Regions from separate parts of the Paraburkholderia sp. EG304 genome, predicted to be linked through region 1. Evidence: predicted binding sites of a transcription regulator. Region 1 holds the regulator's gene; each other region holds the start of a gene.
The links. The regulator FNR, encoded in region 1, switches genes on or off when oxygen is low (the NO sensors DNR and NnrR bind a similar motif). The targets are predictions, from matches to a motif close to TTGATNNNNATCAA.
Positions count from the first base shown of each region.

Region 2: a site for FNR is predicted at 1,685-1,698, ahead of ACLFKU_RS02465 (potassium channel family protein). Genes of this name have one in related genera too.
Region 3: a site for FNR is predicted at 2,070-2,083, ahead of ACLFKU_RS29635 (universal stress protein). Genes of this name have one in related genera too.
Region 4: a site for FNR is predicted at 2,456-2,469, ahead of ACLFKU_RS02485 (MBL fold metallo-hydrolase RNA specificity domain-containing protein). Genes of this name have one in related genera too.

Region 1 is NZ_JBKGUA010000069.1:11,919-16,168, reverse strand. Features, by position in the region: gene ACLFKU_RS38235 (universal stress protein) at 1-422, shown strand, start outside; gene ACLFKU_RS38230 (universal stress protein) at 473-943, shown strand; gene ACLFKU_RS38225 (PAS domain S-box protein) at 977-2,077, opposite strand; gene fnr (fumarate/nitrate reduction transcriptional regulator Fnr) at 2,200-2,982, opposite strand; gene ACLFKU_RS38215 (response regulator) at 2,999-3,406, opposite strand; gene ACLFKU_RS38210 (universal stress protein) at 3,655-4,116, shown strand; gene ACLFKU_RS38205 (universal stress protein) at 4,201-4,250, opposite strand, start outside.
Region 2 is NZ_JBKGUA010000001.1:538,378-542,627, reverse strand. Features, by position in the region: gene ACLFKU_RS02475 (Hsp20/alpha crystallin family protein) at 1-169, opposite strand, end outside; gene ACLFKU_RS02470 (DUF1488 domain-containing protein) at 302-577, opposite strand; gene ACLFKU_RS02465 (potassium channel family protein) at 718-1,572, opposite strand; gene chrA (chromate efflux transporter) at 1,730-2,971, opposite strand; gene ACLFKU_RS02455 (zinc-dependent alcohol dehydrogenase family protein) at 3,121-4,161, opposite strand.
Region 3 is NZ_JBKGUA010000032.1:67,049-71,298, forward strand. Features, by position in the region: gene ACLFKU_RS29625 ([FeFe] hydrogenase, group A) at 178-1,704, shown strand; gene ACLFKU_RS29630 (hypothetical protein) at 1,704-2,030, shown strand; gene ACLFKU_RS29635 (universal stress protein) at 2,246-2,716, shown strand; partial or broken gene ACLFKU_RS29640 (universal stress protein) at 2,739-2,879, opposite strand; gene ACLFKU_RS29645 (universal stress protein) at 2,996-3,331, opposite strand; gene ACLFKU_RS29650 (CBS domain-containing protein) at 3,343-4,032, shown strand; gene ACLFKU_RS29655 (hypothetical protein) at 4,114-4,250, shown strand, end outside.
Region 4 is NZ_JBKGUA010000001.1:542,657-546,906, forward strand. Features, by position in the region: gene ACLFKU_RS02475 (Hsp20/alpha crystallin family protein) at 1-237, shown strand, start outside; gene ACLFKU_RS02480 (BON domain-containing protein) at 288-980, shown strand; gene ACLFKU_RS02485 (MBL fold metallo-hydrolase RNA specificity domain-containing protein) at 1,032-2,396, opposite strand; gene ACLFKU_RS02490 (LysR family transcriptional regulator) at 2,624-3,556, shown strand; gene ACLFKU_RS02495 (YbfB/YjiJ family MFS transporter) at 3,677-4,250, shown strand, end outside.

The DNA.
Region 1 (4,250 bases):
CGTGCATCAAGGTCGTCTACGCGGCCGACGACCGCTTTGCGTGGTGCGAATGGCTGCCGTTCGAAGTCGTGTTGCAGCAGCGAATCGATGTATTGCGGCGCGGTGCGGCGATGCTCGAACAGAGCCGGCGCGCGGCGGAAACCGCGTTGCTCGAGTTCAACGACGATTCCGGCGATGCGTCGACCGCGATTCTCGACGAAGCGCAACGCTGGCACGCGGACCTGATCGTGATGGGTTCGCACGGCATGCGCGGCATGCCGCATCCATTGCCGGGACACGTGACGTCGCGCACGCTGCGTGACGCGGCTTGTCCCGTGCTCGTGTGTCCGCGCGATGCGCCGTCGTTGCGGGCGGATGCGGTGCTGCGTGGCCAGTGGCGGGAGCCGCATCCGGGCAGTGCGGGCGGGCCTTTTTATCTGTAGCAGGGGCGCGCCACGCGCGTTGACAAATCCAACCTCAGTGGAGAATCGGCATGTACCAACATATCCTCGTCGCGCTAGACGGCAGCACTTTCTCGAAACGCGCGCTGAAAGAAGCGGTGAATCTCGCCGCGTTGACGAAGGCCGTCGTGCATCCGGTTTATGTAGTCGACAAGACGCCGATCTTTTCCTATGCCGGCTATTACGACCCGCTCGCGCTAGTCGAAGCATTGCGCCAGGACGGCCACTCGGTGCTCGAGGAGGCCGAGCAGGCCTGCGCCGCCGCCGATGTGCGTTGCCGGCCCGCGATGATCGAGTCGGAGAGCCTGTCCGACGACGTCGCCACGATCGTGTTGCGCCACGGCGAGCAGGTCCACGCTGATCTGCTCGTGCTCGGCACGCATGGGCGGCGCGGCGTGCGGCGCCTCGTGATCGGCAGCGTGGCGGAGCGGGTGCTGCGTTTCTCGACCTGTCCGGTGTTGCTGATGCGCGAGCAGATCGGCGAGGAAGCGCCCGAGGAGTAATCCCCGGTAGCGGCGCGCGGCGGCGTGTGAGCACTACACGAGCGCGTCGGCTGGTAGCTGGATCGAGATCCTGAAACCGTGGCCGGGCGAGCTGGTGAACGACACGTTGCCGCGCAACTGCCGCACCCGTTCGCGGATGCCAAGCAGCCCGAATGAAGTTGTTCCCTGCGACTGATCCAGCGCGACACCCACGCCGTCATCGTCGATATCGAGCGATACGGTCGGGCCCGCGCAGATCATGTCGATGCGTACGCGCCTCGCCTTGGCGTGCCGCGCGACGTTCGTCAACGCCTCCTGAACGATGCGAAACAGCGCCGTTGCCGCGAATTCGCCGCATACCGGCTCGGCCGGTTCGAGATGCACGCTCGAGCGCACGTTGTAGCGTTTCGTGAAGTCTTCGGCCAACCAGTCGAGCGCGGCGGCGAGTCCGAGGTCGTCGAGCAGCGGAGGGCGCAGATCGGCGGCGATGCGCCGCAGCGAAGCGGCCATCCAGTCGATCTGCTTTTGCAGCTCATGCGTTTGCGCCGCAAGCGGCTCGGTGTCGGCTTGCTGATTCAGCTTCGCTTCGAGCAGCGCGACGCTCATTTTCAGCGCCGTCAGCCGTTGGCCGAGATCGTCGTGCAGTTCGCGTGCAATACGTTTCTGCTCGTTTTCACGGGCGATCTGCGTGTGCGTGGATACCTGACTCGCGCGTTCGAGTTCCGCGAGACGCATACGCTCGGTCAGATCGCGGGTGACCTTGGCAAAGCCGAGCAGCGCGCCCGACGCATCGTGCACGGCGGAAACGACCACGTTGGCCCAGAAACGCGAACCGTCGCGACGCACACGCCACCCTTCGTCCTCGGCGCGGCCGACGGTTGCGGCGGTTTCCAGTTCGCGAGCGGGCTTGCCGGCCGCGATGTCTTCCGGGGTATAGAACTTCGAGAAATGCTGGCCGACGATTTCTTCGGGCGTGTAGCCCTTGATGCGCTGTGCGCCGGGATTCCAGCTGGTTACGCGGCCGGCGGGGTCGAGCATGAAGATCGCGTAGTCCTGTACCGCTTCGACCAACATGAAATAGCGATCCTCGACGGACACGTCCGACCCGGACGCAACACTGGTGAAGCAGGAAGACTCGCCGCTCGATAGACCCATCGCTCCTCCGGGCGGCCACGCAAGGTCGCGTACCGCAACGCACTGAGTTATATCAGTTCAGGAGCGCCGGTTCCACCCGGCATGTCCCGCGAACGAACGTGAGGCGAGCGCCGCGCCGACGCTCAAACCCGAGCCAGTCGTTCCGGGTCTTCGATGCGGATCGTTTTGCCGTTCGCCTTGACGAGGCGTTCGCGCTGGAACTTCGAGAACATCCGGCTCACCGTTTCGAGCTTCATGCCCAGAAAGCAGCCGATTTCCTCGCGCGTCATGCGCAGATGAAACTCCGCGGCCGAAAAGCCGCGCGCCTTGAAGCGCTTCGACAGATTCAGCAGGAACGTCGCGACGCGCTGCTCGGCGGTCATCGTCCCGAGCAGCATCATCTGGCTCGATTCGCGCACGATCTCGCCGCTCATCATCTGATAGATGTGATGCTGCATCGGTTTGATCTCGCGACAGATCGCCTCTAGCTGCGCGAACGGAATGATGCACACGACGCTATCTTCGAGCGCGATCGCATCGCAATTCTGCTTGCCCTCGCCGATGCCGTCGAGGCCAAGCGAGTCGCCCGCAATCTGGAAGCCGGTCACATGCTCGCGGCCGTCGCGATGCATGACCACGGTTTTGAATGAGCCGGCGCGTATCGCGTAGATGCTTTGAAACTCGTCGCCCGCGCGATACAGCGCGTCGCCGCGTTTGATCGAGCGCGTCGAGCAGATCAACGCGTCGAGCCGGCTCAGTTCGTCCGGCGTCAGCTCGGGCGGCATGCAGATCGCGCGCATCGCGCAGGTGGAGCAGCGCGTGACGGCGTGGCGTGCCGCCGCGGTGCTGGGCGCGACGTGGATCGGTACGACGTGCGAGGTGCGAGGCGCGTCGTGGCGGGGTTCACGGACTGCGGCAACTTGCATGATCGGCTCCTGGCGGTCAGACCCGATGCGCACGGCGCGCATAGGCAATCGCTTCGATGGCGCGGCAGGCGAGCTCGAACTCCGAGGTCTTGTCGAAGAAGAAGTCGGCGCCCGCCGCTTCGCACGCGCGGCGAAACGCCGTCGCGTCATGATTGGTCAGCACGATGCTGACGATGGACGGCCGCGCCCGCGACAGCGCAGCGAGCAGCAGCAGGTCGGTCTTGCCCGAGAAACACGGGTCCAGCACCGCGACATCGGCGCGACTCGCGACGATGTCGTCGAACGCGTGCTCGACGCCCGCGGACTCGCCGGCGATTTCGATGCCGGGAATCAGCGCGATCAGGCAAGCAAGCCGGCGCCGGACCTCGGTCGCATCGTCGACGAGAAAAACTCTCGATAAGGTGGCTGACGGGGGGCTGTCCATACCGACCAGTATTGGCGACCTAACCTTGGAAATATATCGGCGGCGCTTTAAGCGGTGCTAGGAGTTCAGGCAGTGGTTGTAGGAATATTCCTAGTGGCTTGCTGGCGATGCCGTCCAGCGGCGGCGACGCCGAGCGGCGGCCCGTTGACCTGCGTCAAGCCGCGTGGCGGCGCGCGCTTCACACTGTCGGTGCAAACGCGCGACGGCGCCACTTCGGGTCATGCCAGCGCTTTCACAGGGAGTCCGACATGTATGCACGAATTCTGGTTGCACTCGACGACAGTCCCAGCGCGCAGCGCGCCTTCGCCGAGGCGCTGAAGCTCGCGAAGCTGACGGGCGCCACGCTCGAAGCCTGCTGCGTGGTGGGGCACGGCAAGTGGTCGAACAATGCCGACGTGGCTTTCGAGCCGGAGCCGGCGAGCGCGGCGCAAGATTTCGCCAGCCGCGCGCTCGATGGGCCGCGCGAGCTGTTGCGCGAGGCGCAGGTGCCGGGCGGCGTGCGGGTGATCGACGCTTACGCTGAAAACGTGTCGGCGGTACTCGCGCGCGTCGCCGACGAAATCCAGGCCGATCTGATCGTGATGGGCACGCATGGCCGCCATGGCGTGCAGCGCTTTCTGCTCGGCAGCGTCGCGGAGTCGCTGGTACGGGCGACCGACATACCGGTGCTGATCGTGCGGCATGACGAACAAGGCCACCCGCGGCCCTGAAGCGCCGCGCCGCGCAGCAGCCAGTTTCTAGCGGCTCAGGTGAGTCCGCTCAGGTGAGTCCGCTGTCGGCGCTCGCGGGGCTGACTAACCGCGCGTCGCGCTGCTCGCCTGGGCGGGAATCATTAGCACCGGGC
Region 2 (4,250 bases), on a different contig from region 1:
GTTCAGCTTTCACCGAGTAAGCCGCGTCGCTTTCCGTCACGTCGATCTTCATCGACGCGAGTTCGGTCTCCTGGGTCGACAGCATCGACCGCATCGGCCGGAAGAAACCCTGGAACAGTTCCGACACAGGGTCCAGCGAAAGCGGATCAAAACGCGTCAGATTGCTCATTGCACTCTCCTTGGGATAAGCAGGCCACGACCGGGCCCAGTCGACCGAGCCGAGCTGGGCTCACCATGCCTTCAGCGTAGCGGGGCGCGCGGGCGCGTCGTTGATCCACGTCAAGCGCGTCCGCTCGACGGGTCACGCGGAGAACCTGAAGAACCCGCTATGCAGCAGCACGGGCTTGGCGCCAACCTCCTCGAGCAGTTGTCTGGCGGACTGTTCGATCTGATAGCGGTGCGCGAGGAACGCCTGGACCAGATCGTCTTCCCGCAGCGAGCGTGCGCCGAAATGATCTTCGAGCGCCTCGGCCGTGATCGCGCATTGCACGGGCCGATCGTCGACGAGCGCCGGAAACGCCAGCACCAGATCCCGGGCGCAGTATTCGGGCATGCAGGATGGAAAGGAAATGTGCATGGTGGGGCCCCCACGGGCATGAAGTGCCGCGACGTCTCCAGCTTAAACACGCAATCCACGGCGGATTTGACGTACGTCAAGGCGGCGTCCCGCTTGGTCAGCGGCGCCGTTGTTTGCCGCGGCCGGGTCGGCACGAGGAGTCATTCACCCGTGCGCGTCACGGAGTCCGCATCGGTGTCGCTGCGTCGCGCGGCGGCGTCGAGCGTCTGCCGCAACGCCTTCAGTTCGGCGTGCAGGCGTACGATTTCATCGTTCAGATGCTTGATATCCCGATGCATCTCACGCCGCAACGCCCTCTCTTCCTTGCCGATGAATGCGGCGGCGATGCTCGCGAAGACCAGAGACAACATGCCGTAGCCAAGCAGCACGACAAATGCAGCGAACACACGCGATGCGGGCGTCGTCGGCGCGATGTCGCCATAGCCGACCGTCGCGCTGCTTTCGAACGCAAGCCACAGCCCTTCGGAGTAGGAATGCACGTGCGGTTCGAGCCAGTAAAAGCCGGCACCGGCCATCGCGAGCACGAGCGCGCCGGCGAGTAGCAGCCACATCAGACGGTTCGGCGTGACGAACTCGCGCAATGACAGCACGATACGCAACGCGACGACGCCCATGAACGACAGCCGCAGCAGCCATTCGACCGGCTGCCACGGCGGCGTGCCGAAACCGGTGCTGAGCGCCGCGCCCAACGCGATGAGCAGGTCGAGCCAGTTGTTCGCGAGCAGCGTCTTTGGCCGTCTGCTCAGATGGGCCAGCCAGGCGAACGACAACGCAAAGCCAGCGAACATGCCCAGGTACAGGGTACGCGACAGGATCAGTGCAAACGGAGTGGGCACCGTCAGTTCGATGTAGAACGCGGGGATCGCGCAGAAGCTCAGCGCGCACAGCCCCCAGCGCAGGCGGCGCCATGCCCGCACGGCGCGCGGGCCGTCGTGCGCGCTTGCACCGCCCAATCCGTAGCCGCCGGGGCCGTGGTCGATCATGTGGTCCGTCATCGCGCGAATGGCTTGCGGCCTGTCGGGTTTCGCGCGATACCGTCCTAGTGCGGCAAACGCACAGAGGCCGCGCGATCATCGTTGCAGGCTAACCGACGCGTGGCTGTCAGCCTTGATGCAGATCAGTGCTTGTGAAAGCCGTGCGCGTTTAGCGCTGTCAAAGCGGGTGCCACACGGTTTGAGCAACGCCGGCCGCGACACACAGCACGACGACCGCAAGCGGCGGCACCTTCCAGCGCAGCAACAGCAAAAAGCCGATGCACGCGACGGCGAAATCCGTCGCCGACAACACCGCGCTAGTCCATACCGGCGAATAGAGCGCGGCGGCCAGCAGGCCGACCACCGCGGCATTGACGCCGGCAAGCGCCGCCGCCATCGCCGCACGCGCGCGCAGCGCCTGCCACCACGGCAATGCGGCGAGCACGAGCAGCAGACCCGGCAGAAAGATGCCCACTGTCGCGAGCAGTGCGCCGCTCCAGTGTCTGGGTGGCAGCGCCATCATCCAGCCGAGAAACGCCGCGAACGTGAACAGCGGTCCGGGTACCGCCTGGGCCGCGCCATAGCCAGCCAGGAAGTCGTTGGGCGCGACCCATCCGGTCGCGACGGTTTCGCGCTGCAACAGCGGCAGCACCACGTGCCCGCCGCCGAACACGAGCGCGCCCGAGCGATAGAACGCGTCAAATACGCGCAAGCCTTGCGAGGTTCCGCTTGCCGCCCACAGCGGCAACGCGAACAGCAATGCGAAAAACACCACCAGCGCGGCGATGCCTGCCGTGCGCGACACCTGGAAATCGCCGGTCCGCAGCGCAATGGCGTGCGGCGCTTGCGTCCCGGTGGTCCGGCACAGCGCGACACCGAGCACGGCTCCGGCGCCGATCACGATCAGTTGGGCGTAGACGGTGCCAAGCACACTCAGCAATGCGAGCGATGCGAGCGCGATCGCCGCGCGGCGGCGGTCGGGACACAGACGCCGCGCCATGTCCCAAACGGCCTGCGCGACGACGGCCACCGCGACGAGTTTCAGCCCGTGGATCACACCCGTGCCGAACGCGCCGCCGAGGTCCGGCGCGATCGCGGCAAAGGCCAGCATCACGAGCACCGACGGCAGCGTGAAGCCGCACCAGGCGGCTAGGCCCCCGGCCCACCCGACGCGCAGCAACCCGATCGAAAATCCCGCCTGGCTGCTCGCGGGGCCCGGCAGAAACTGGCACAGGCCGATCAGGTCGGTGAAGGCTTCGTCGTCGAGCCAGCGGCGCCGCTCGACGAACTCGCGCCGGAAGTAGCCGATATGAGCGATCGGGCCGCCGAAACTGGTCAGCCCGAGCTTCAGAAATGCGCTGAAAACCTCGATAACGCGGGTGAGCCGCGAGCGGCGCGGCGACGACAAATCAGTATCCATGGATGGGCGGGTCGAGCGATGCCGATTTAGCGAGGTGACGGAACCTCGGGTCGGCGACAGGGCCTCGTGTTTTGACGACGCACAGTATAGAGGTCTGCGGCGCGGCGCACGCGTGCCACGCACCATCGCCCCGGCTCGCCGCGCCCCGCCTACGACGCTTCGATCAACACCTTCAGCGCGCGCGTGCTCGACGCGCTGGAGAACGTGTCGTAAGCCGCAAGAATATCGTCGAGCCTGAACCGATGCGTGATCAGACGCGTCGGATCGATCCGCCCCGCCTTGACCGTCTTCATCAGCATCGGGGTACTGACGGTATCGACGAGACGCGTCGTGATCGCGATGTTGCGATCCCACAGCTGTTCCAGATGCAGATCGCACTTCACGCCGTGCACGCCGACGTTCGCGATCGTTCCGCCCGGCGCGACCAGTTGCTGGCAAAGCTCGAACGTCGGCGGAATGCCGACCGCTTCGATCACGCAGTCGGCGCCGACCGATTCGGTCAGCTTCAGCACTTGCGCGACCGCATCGGTATGCGCGTTGTCGACGCAAGCGGTCGCGCCGAAGCGGTGCGCGACCTCGAGCCGGTTGACATCGGGATCGATCATGATGATCTGCGCCGGCGAGTAGAACTGCGCGGTCAACAACGCCGCGAGCCCGATCGGCCCGGCGCCGACGATCGCCACCGTGCAGCCCGGCTGAACCTTGCCGTTGAGCACGCCGCATTCGAAGCCGGTCGGCAGAATGTCGGACAGCATCACGAGCGCCTCTTCGTCGAGGCCGGCCGGAATGCGGTACAAACTGCTTTGCGCATGCGGAATGCGCACGTATTCGGCCTGCGTGCCGTCGATCCGGTTACCGAGAACCCAGCCGCCCGTCGTGCAATGCGAATACATGCCGCGCCGGCAGTAGTCGCAACGGCCGCATGAGGTGATGCACGAGATAAGCACGTGATCGCCGGCCGCGAGCCCGCTCACCGCGTCGCCGACCTGATGCACGACACCGACGCCTTCGTGGCCGAGAATGCGGCCCGGCTCGCAGGTCGGCACGTCGCCTTTGAGAATGTGCAGATCGGTGCCGCAGATCGTCGTGCGGGTGACTTTGACGATTGCATCGGTGGGCGCCGCGAGTTCGGGGATCGGCCGTTCGTCGAGCGACTTTTTGCCCGGACCGTGATAGACGAGTGCTTTCATGACGGACTTCTCCTGTGGCCGGAATGAAACACGATGCGTGGCGGCGAAGGTGTTCGCCCGTCTGCCAGGTTCGTGTCATGCGTCGGCTA
Region 3 (4,250 bases), on a different contig from region 1:
AAAAGACGGCTCCACCTTGCTCGATTCCGCCGGCAAGGCCGGGGGGATATCCCCACGCTTTGTTACCACCCCCGCCTGCCGTCCCGTGCGGTATACCGCATCTGTCTCGTGGAAGTACGCGGCCAGGTTCGTCCGCAATCGGCCTGCGCAACACGGGCAAACGACGGCGATGTCGTCGTGACAGACTCCGCCGAACTGCAGACTTTTCGCAGCGAGGACGCACAGTGGCTTCTCGCGCGTCACCCTGACGACTGTATGCGATGCGAGGTAAACGGCTCCTGCAGTTTTCAAAGTTTCGTCAACGAGTATCAACTAGAAGACAAGTGGCAGAAGATTTCTCGAGGATCCGCGCATCATCCGCTGCATGCCCTCGACGACCACACTTCGCCGAGCATCTGGCGCGACCTTTCGAAATGCATCGAATGTGGCTTATGTGTAGAGGCATGTGGCGATGCGGGGCAACAGCAAAACGTGATCGGGTTCGCTGAGCGCGGATCGGAGCGGTTGCCCGTTACCGGTTTCGATCGCCCTTTGGCCGAAACCCCATGCATTTCCTGCGGGCAATGTGCGCTCGTATGTCCCTCCGGGGCTCTGATCGAGACGCCGCATTGGCATGCTGTACTTCACACTCTCGACAGGCACCGGCGGGTTTCCGTCGTCCAGGAGGCACCGGCGACGCGCGTTGCAATCAGTGAAGAATTCGGGATGCAGCCCGGTACCGTCAGTACCGGACGGATGATCAACGCCCTGAGACAGTTGGGGTTCGACTATGTGTTCGATACGAATTTTGCGGCTGATCTGACCATCATCGAAGAAGCGGCCGAGCTGCTTTCACGTCTGAGAGAAAAGGGAAGATTGCCGCTTTTTACGTCATGCTGCCCAGGGTGGGTACACTGGGTCGAATTCAACCGGCCGGATCTTCTTCCGCATTTGTGCACGGCGAAATCTCCGCAGCAAATGCACGGCGCGCTTTCCAAGCGGGGGCCGTTCGCGCGCGGACTTGGCCCGGATTTCGCGCAGGGCGACGCCGAGCCGTATGTCGTGAGCGTAATGCCCTGTACCGCCAAAAAGGATGAGGCCGTCCGGCCGGGGGTTTCTGGTGACGTCGACCGCGTTCTCACCACGCGTGAGCCAGCCCGGATGATCAGGGCCCGAGGCATTGCCTTCAACGCTCTGCCGGAAGCTGGAGCATTCGATGATCCTCTTGGCGAGAGCACGGGGGCCGCACAGATCTTCGCCGCATCTGGCGGAGTCATGGAGGCGATTGCGCGTACCGTGTCCCACCTGCTTGATCAGACCATGCTTGTGTTGGACTGGCATCAGATTCGCGGCGTGGATGTGGGCGTGAAGACGGCTGATATCCCCGCAGTCGGCAAGGTCGCCGTTTGCAACGGCATCAGTGTCTCGCAGCGGATGTTGCGCACGGAGGCCTGGCGCGCCGAGTACGTCGCCATCGAGGTCATGGCGTGTGTTGCAGGCTGCCTGGGAGGAGGCGGGGAGCCTAAATCCTTGGATCCGCTAATTCTTGAGAAACGTATGGACGCCATCTATGAGATGGACAAGCTCGCGCCGCACCGTTGCTCGTACGAGAATCGCGACATCGAACGTCTTTACGCGACTGAACTTGTGCACCCCAACTCCGCATACGCCCACGCTTTCTCCACACGGGCTATGCCGCACGAAATTCCAAACGACTGCTTCTGATGCGTTTTCTCGACTACGTCGACAGGCGGGACGGCGCTGGCGCCGCCAGCCTTCTGCATCCCGAGGTAGTGTGGGAAACGGCTTCTCCCTTCGGTCCAATTCGGGGCATTTCAGACCCTACGAAGTTGATCGAGAGCCAGTTGGCGCCGCGCAAGTTCGGCCCCGGCTATGTCCGACATCGGATGGAATTCCCGACAGACGCCCACGATTTGACCGTCGAAACACCGACAGGCGAGCGATGCCGGTTTTGCATCGACGTCGAAACCGTCATCGAAGGAGGTCAACCCAGAACGCTGATCAGCAAGTTGGTGCGGGAGCCCGTTTAGCGACCGGCACCTGTCGACGTTCGGATCGCCTGCAACCGGTTGACCCAGATCAAGTTGGCTGTCGCATCGCGGCCGATGATGTAACCGAGCAACTTCTCTGTTTCAGGCCGTTGCCTCTAGCCCGAACGGAGACCTGCGCTGTAACTGATGCACATGCTATGCGCGGTGTGCATAGCCGTTGCCGGAGCACATGACCATCCTGCAGGAGAATCACCATGTACCAGAACATCCTCGTCGCGCTCGACGGCAGCAGTTCCTCGAAGCGCGCACTGAAAGAAGCTGTGGGTCTTGCTGCCCTGACGAAGGGTCTCGTGCATGCGCTCTACGTCGTAGACAAGACACCGCTCTTCTCCTATGCCGGCTATTACGATCCGATAACCTTCATCGATGCGGTGCGCAAGGATGGACGCTCAGTGCTGCAGGACGCAGAGCGGGCCTGCGCTGGCGCCGACGTGGAATGTCACGCCGAACTGGACGAAACCAACAACCTGTCTGACGACGTGGCCAGCGCAGTGCTGCGGCACGCGGATCAGGCCCATGCCGATCTGCTCGTGATGGGCACGCATGGACGCCGTGGGGTACGGCGTCTGGTGATCGGCAGCGTGGCGGAGCAGGTTGTGCGCTTTTCGCGGTGTCCGGTGCTGCTGATTCGCGAAGAGGACAAGCACAAAGCCGTCGCCGGATAGTATCTGGCAAAGCGCCGCCGGCACCCATCATCAGCACGTCGGCGTGCGGATCCGCCGCCCGGTTCAGCAACGTCGCCCCCGTACCGGCGGCGCCATGGCGCGTCGTCGTCGAGAACGATGCGCGCACGCCGTGCGCCTTGAGATGCGCCGCGACGTCGATGGCGCCGGGCGAGCTGCCGTAAGCATGTCTCGGATAGCCGTCACGCGAGGTCGAGGGCGACCTGCATGTCGCAGCAGCGGCTGTCGGCGAGATGAGCGAGCACAGTCCGGTAGCTCATGTCAGTTCCTTTTCGGCGGCAGCCGCGACAGTCGAGGCTGCGGCGGGCCGCTCGCTCGGCCAAGGATCATCAGAACCGGGCAGAGGGCGTCGCGCAGCACGCGCTCGGCGACGCTGCCGAGCACGAATCGCCGGAGGCCGCGGCGACCGTGCGTGCCTATCACGATCGCGTCGGCCTGCCATTCCGAGGCCGCCCCGGCGATGTGCTGCGTAACGTCTGCGCCGGGAATCGCGGGCTCGACCGGTGCGGGATCGAAGTGAGGTTCTCTTTGACGTTCGTCAATTGCATGGTCTGCCTCATGCCTACACTTGTTTGCAATAGGGTAGGCCCTCGATATGGAGACTCACTATGCAAGCCTCGGACATCATGACGACTCCGGTCATTTCTATCGCACCCGACAGCTCGGTCTACGACGCGGCGAAGCTGCTGACGCAGCACCGCATCAGCGGAATGCCGGTAGTCGACGACAACGGCGACGTGGTCGGCGTCGTCAGCGAGGGCGATCTGCTCAGACGCATCGAAACGGGTACCGAAACGCAGCGCCGCTCGTGGCTTGCCGAGTTCATGGCGCCCACGCGTGAACTCGCGGCCGAGTATCTGAAGGAACATTCGATCCAGGTGCGCGACGTAATGAGCACGCCGGCGCTCACCGTCCGTCAGGCCGCCCCGCTCACCGAGGTCGCCGAACTGCTGGGGCGCAAACACATCAAGCGCCTGCCTGTGTTGCGCGATGGCAAGCTCGTCGGCATCGTCAGCCGGGCCAACCTGGTGCGCGCTCTCGCGAGTTGTGCGCCTGCGCAGCTTGATGCGCAACCGTCGGACGAACAGATTCGTCGTGCAATTGCGAATGATCTCGATGGACATCGCTGGGCAATGGCCTCCGACGGCCTGATCGTCACCGACGGTGTCGTGCATTGCTGGGGTGTGGCGCGTTCCGAGGAAGAACGCAATGCAATCCTCGCGGCGGCAGAGCGTGTGCCGGGTGTGAAGGAAGTGAAGGACCACATGGAATATCCGAACATCTTCTCGTCGATGTGAGATGCGGTGCAGGGCTCACCATGCCGCATGATCGACAAGCGCTTTGTCGAATGAGCCGGAGTGCGGGAATCCCTTTGGTGGATGGCGATGCCTGCGATGATGAAAGGCTACATCGACTGCGTATTCAGCCGCGATTTCGCGTATGAGACGCAACCGGACGGCGTTCACGGCCTGCTGTCGGGACAGCCGTGCCCTCGTCGTGAGCCTCTCCGCGGCAC
Region 4 (4,250 bases), on a different contig from region 1:
GTGCAGATCGACGGGAGCGTCGTGTCGATCAACGCGAAGGTCGAGCGCAACACGGAGGAAAAGGAAGGAGAGCGCGTGATCCGCCGCGAGCGCTACGCCGGGACCTTCAGCCGCTCGTTCTCGCTCGGCGGCGAGGTCGACGAGGCGAACGCGAAAGCCGAGTATAAGGACGGTGTGCTGTCGCTCAGCTTGCCGAAAAAGACGTCCGGTGATCGCAAGCGGCTGACCATCGACTGACACGGCAGGCTGGCGCGCCGTCGCACGGGCTAGTCGCGAGGAGACACCTGGTGAAAACCGACAGACAACTGCAGCGGGAAGTCGAGGAAGAACTCGAATGGGACCCCGCGGTCACCGCGACGGATATCGGCGTGGAGGTGACGAACGGCGTCGTCACGCTGTCGGGCCATCCGCCGAGCTTCGCCGAAAAACTGGCCGCCGAAAAAGCCGCGCAGCGCGTGGCGGGTGTGAAGGCGGTTGCGGTGGACATGCAGGTCCGGCTGCCGAAGCCGGACCAACACAGCGACGAGGACGTGGCGGGCGCGGTCCACGCGATTCTGTACTGGAGCGTCGCCGTACCCCACGATGCGATCAAGATCCAGGTGGAAAAAGGCTGGGTCACGCTGACGGGTATGGTCGACTGGGCCTACCAGCGCCACATCGTCGCGCGCGCGGTCGGCCAGATGCGCGGCATTCGCGGCCTGACGAACGCGATCGAGGTGCGCCGCAAGGTGGCGACCGACGAGATCAGCAAGAAGATCGAAGAAGCGATGCGGCGGCACGCCGAGCGCGAAGTCAGGCACATCGGCGTCGACGTGAACGACGGCACGGTCACGCTGACGGGCAAGGTGGGCTCATACGCGGAACGCAAGGTCGTGCGCGGCGTCGCGTGGAGCGCGCCCGGCGTCTGCGCGGTGGTCGACGATCTCGTCGTCGATGCGAGCCCGCCACGCGAACCCATCGGTGATGCAGCCGAACGATAACAGCCACGTTCCCACTCGCGACCGACGATTCCGTTCGACCGTTGCACGGGCCTAAAACTGCCCGAGCTCGACGCTTTGCCCATACACCGGCACCTCGCATGACCAGCCGAGCGTCTCGACGATATGCCGCCGCATCGCATCGGCCGCGGCGGGCTCGCCATGCGTGACGAAGGTGCGAGCGGGCGCGTCGGTCAGACTCGACAGCCAGTTCAGCAACTCGCGGTAATCGGCATGCGCGGATAGCGACGGGATCGATTCGACGCTCGCGCCCACCCGCACGTATTCACCGAACAGTTTGATCGACGGTTCGTGGGCCGCCAGCGCCGCGCCGCGCGTGCCGGCCGCCTGGAAGCCGACCAGCGCGATCGTATTGCGCGGATCGGACGCGTACAAACGCAGGTGATGCAGCACGCGCCCGCCGGTCGCCATGCCGCTGCCCGCGATGATCACCATGGGTCCGTTATGCGACGCGATGGCCTTCGATTGCTCGACGCTTCGGACCATGATCGCGGCCTTGTCGATCGCATTCGCGTCGGAGATCGTCAAACGATGTTCGGCGAGATGCCTGCGATACACGTCGGTGACGCTGGTCGCCATCGGACTGTCCAGATAGACGGGCACGTGCGCCATGCGCCCCGTCTCTTTCAGCTTCGCGATGTAGTAAAGGACTTCCTGCGCGCGGCCGACCGCGAAGCACGGCATCACCACCACGCCGCCTTTGGCGAAGGTCCGGCTGAAGATCCGTTCGAGGTCGTCGCGCGGGTTCGAGTCCGGATGCAGGCGATCGCCGTAGGTCGACTCGACGACGAGGTAATCGGCATGCGCGAGCGGCGCGGGCGCACGCATGATCGGGTCGTCGGGGCGGCCCACGTCGCCGGAAAACGCCAGCACCTTGTGATTGCGGCACATGACGACGCTCGCCGCCCCGAGGATGTGCCCCGACGGCAGAAAGCGGAAGCACAGCCCATGCGGCAGGTCGACCGGCGTATCGAAGCGGTGGGGCGCAAGCAGATGCAGCGCGCGCTGCGCGTCGTCCTGCGTGTAGAGCGGCAGCGCCGGCCGATGCTTCGAGAAGCCGTGGCGGTTCGCGAATTCCGCTTCCTCTTCCTGTAGCTTCGCGCTGTCGCGCAGCATGATCTCGCACAGCGCGGCGGTGCCGGGCGTGCAATACACGGGACCGCGAAAGCCGTTTCGCACGAGCAATGGCAGATAGCCGCTGTGGTCGAGATGCGCGTGAGTCAGGAGCACCGCGTCGATCGAGTCGGCGGGCACCGGCAGTGCGGCCCAGTTGCGCAGCCGCAGGTTCTTGAGGCCTTGAAACAGCCCGCAATCGACGAGGATGCGCAAGCCGGGTTCTTCGAGCAGATACTTCGAACCGGTGACGGTCTCGCTTGCACCGAGAAAAGTCAGCTTCATGATTCCTCCGTTGCTCGCGGATGGATGGGACCATTTCAACGGATGTGGGCGCCGTACTCTTGATCTGGATCATCGGTTGCGCAGCGCTCGCCCGAAAACGGTCGAGGACGAAGTGGCGAAACAAACTGCCGCTCTGACGCTTCCCGTATTCCGCTAAGATCGTGCCGGAATTCATCGACCCAAAAGACCGCGGCGCTCCCAAAGCCCAATCTCAAAACCAACACGCAATGGACCGTATCGACGCCATGAAGGTATTCGTCGCCACGCTCGACGAGGGAAGTCTGGCGGGCGCAGGCCGCCGGCTGGGCCGCTCGCCCGCGGCGGTGAGCCGGGCCATCGCGTTTCTGGAAGCGCACACGGGCACGCCGCTGCTACATCGCACCACGCGCACGATCCGGCTCAGCGAAGCGGGCGAGCGCTATGCGCAAGCGTGCCGGCGCATCCTCGCGGATCTCGAGGAGGCGGACCTGCTCGCCGCCGACGAGCACTCCGCGCCGCGCGGCCTGCTTGGCGTGACGGCGGCGGTGGCGGTGGGCGAAGAGGTGCTGCGCCCGATCGTCGATGCGTTTCTCGATCGCCACCCGCAGGCGTCGATCCGTCTGCACCTGCACGACCGGCCCGTGAGCATCGTCGACGAGGGCATCGACGTCGCGCTGCGCATCGCGCATCTGCAGGACTCGACGCTCGTCGCCATTCCGGTGGGCGAAGTGAGGCGGGTGGTGGTCGCTTCGCCCGACTATCTCGCCACGCATCCGGCCATCGCGATGCCCGCCGATCTCGCCAGCCATCCGATCATCTCGATGACGCATTTCGGGCTCGACTCGTGGAGCTTTCCGGCCGCCCGTCAAACGGCGCTGCCGCAGGTCGTGCGCTTCACGCCGCGCTTCATCGTCAACACGATCCGCGCGGCGCGGGCTTCGGCCGTGGACGGGCACGGCGTCACGCGGCTTTTCTCGTATCACGTGGCCGAACAGGTCAAGGCAGGTGCGCTGAAAATCGTGCTGCGCGACAACGAGCATGGTCCGCTGCCCGTCAATCTGGTGACGCCGCAGGGGCGCCTTGCGGTGCCGAAGGTGCGCAGTTTCGTCGATTTCGCCGCGCCACTGCTGCGCGAGTATTTCGAGCGGGCCCAGCAAATCATCGACGCCGATCGACGCTGATTCGATCGCTACGCGGAAGAATGACTTCCGCAGCGCGGTGATTCTCTCGGGACGCGACTCGATCTAGACTGCCTTCCATATTCATCAGGTGCTTAACAACACCGATCCATGGGAGTCGTCATGCAGCAAGCCGTCTCGAATCCGGCCGCTTCGGCCGGCTACAACGTCTGGCGAGGCACCCTCGCCGGAGCCAGCGCGAGCCTGATCGGCATTGGTCTCGCGCGTTTTGCCTACACGCCGCTTTTGCCGGCCATCATCGGCGCGCACTGGTTTCCCGCCTCGAGCGCCGCTTATCTCGGCGCGGCGAACCTCGGCGGCTACCTGGCCGGGGCGCTGCTGGCGGGCTCGATGGTGCGAGTGGCGAAACCCGCCACCGTATTGCGCGCGATGATGTTGCTCGTGACCATCGCCTTCGTCGCCTGCGCGGCGCCCGTGTCGTTCCTGTGGTTTTTCGTCTGGCGTCTGGCCTCGGGGGTCGCGGGCGGCGCATTGATGGTGCTCGCCGCGCCGACGATCCTTGCGCACGTGCCGGCGGCGCGCCGGGGCTTCGCGAGCGGCGGCATCTTCACGGGCATCGGACTCGGCATCGCGGCTTCGGGCACGATCGTGCCGATTCTGTTGCACCAGGGGCTCACGTGGACGTGGCTCGGGCTCGCGGCCGTTTCGCTCGTGCTGACCGCCGTGGCGTGGAACG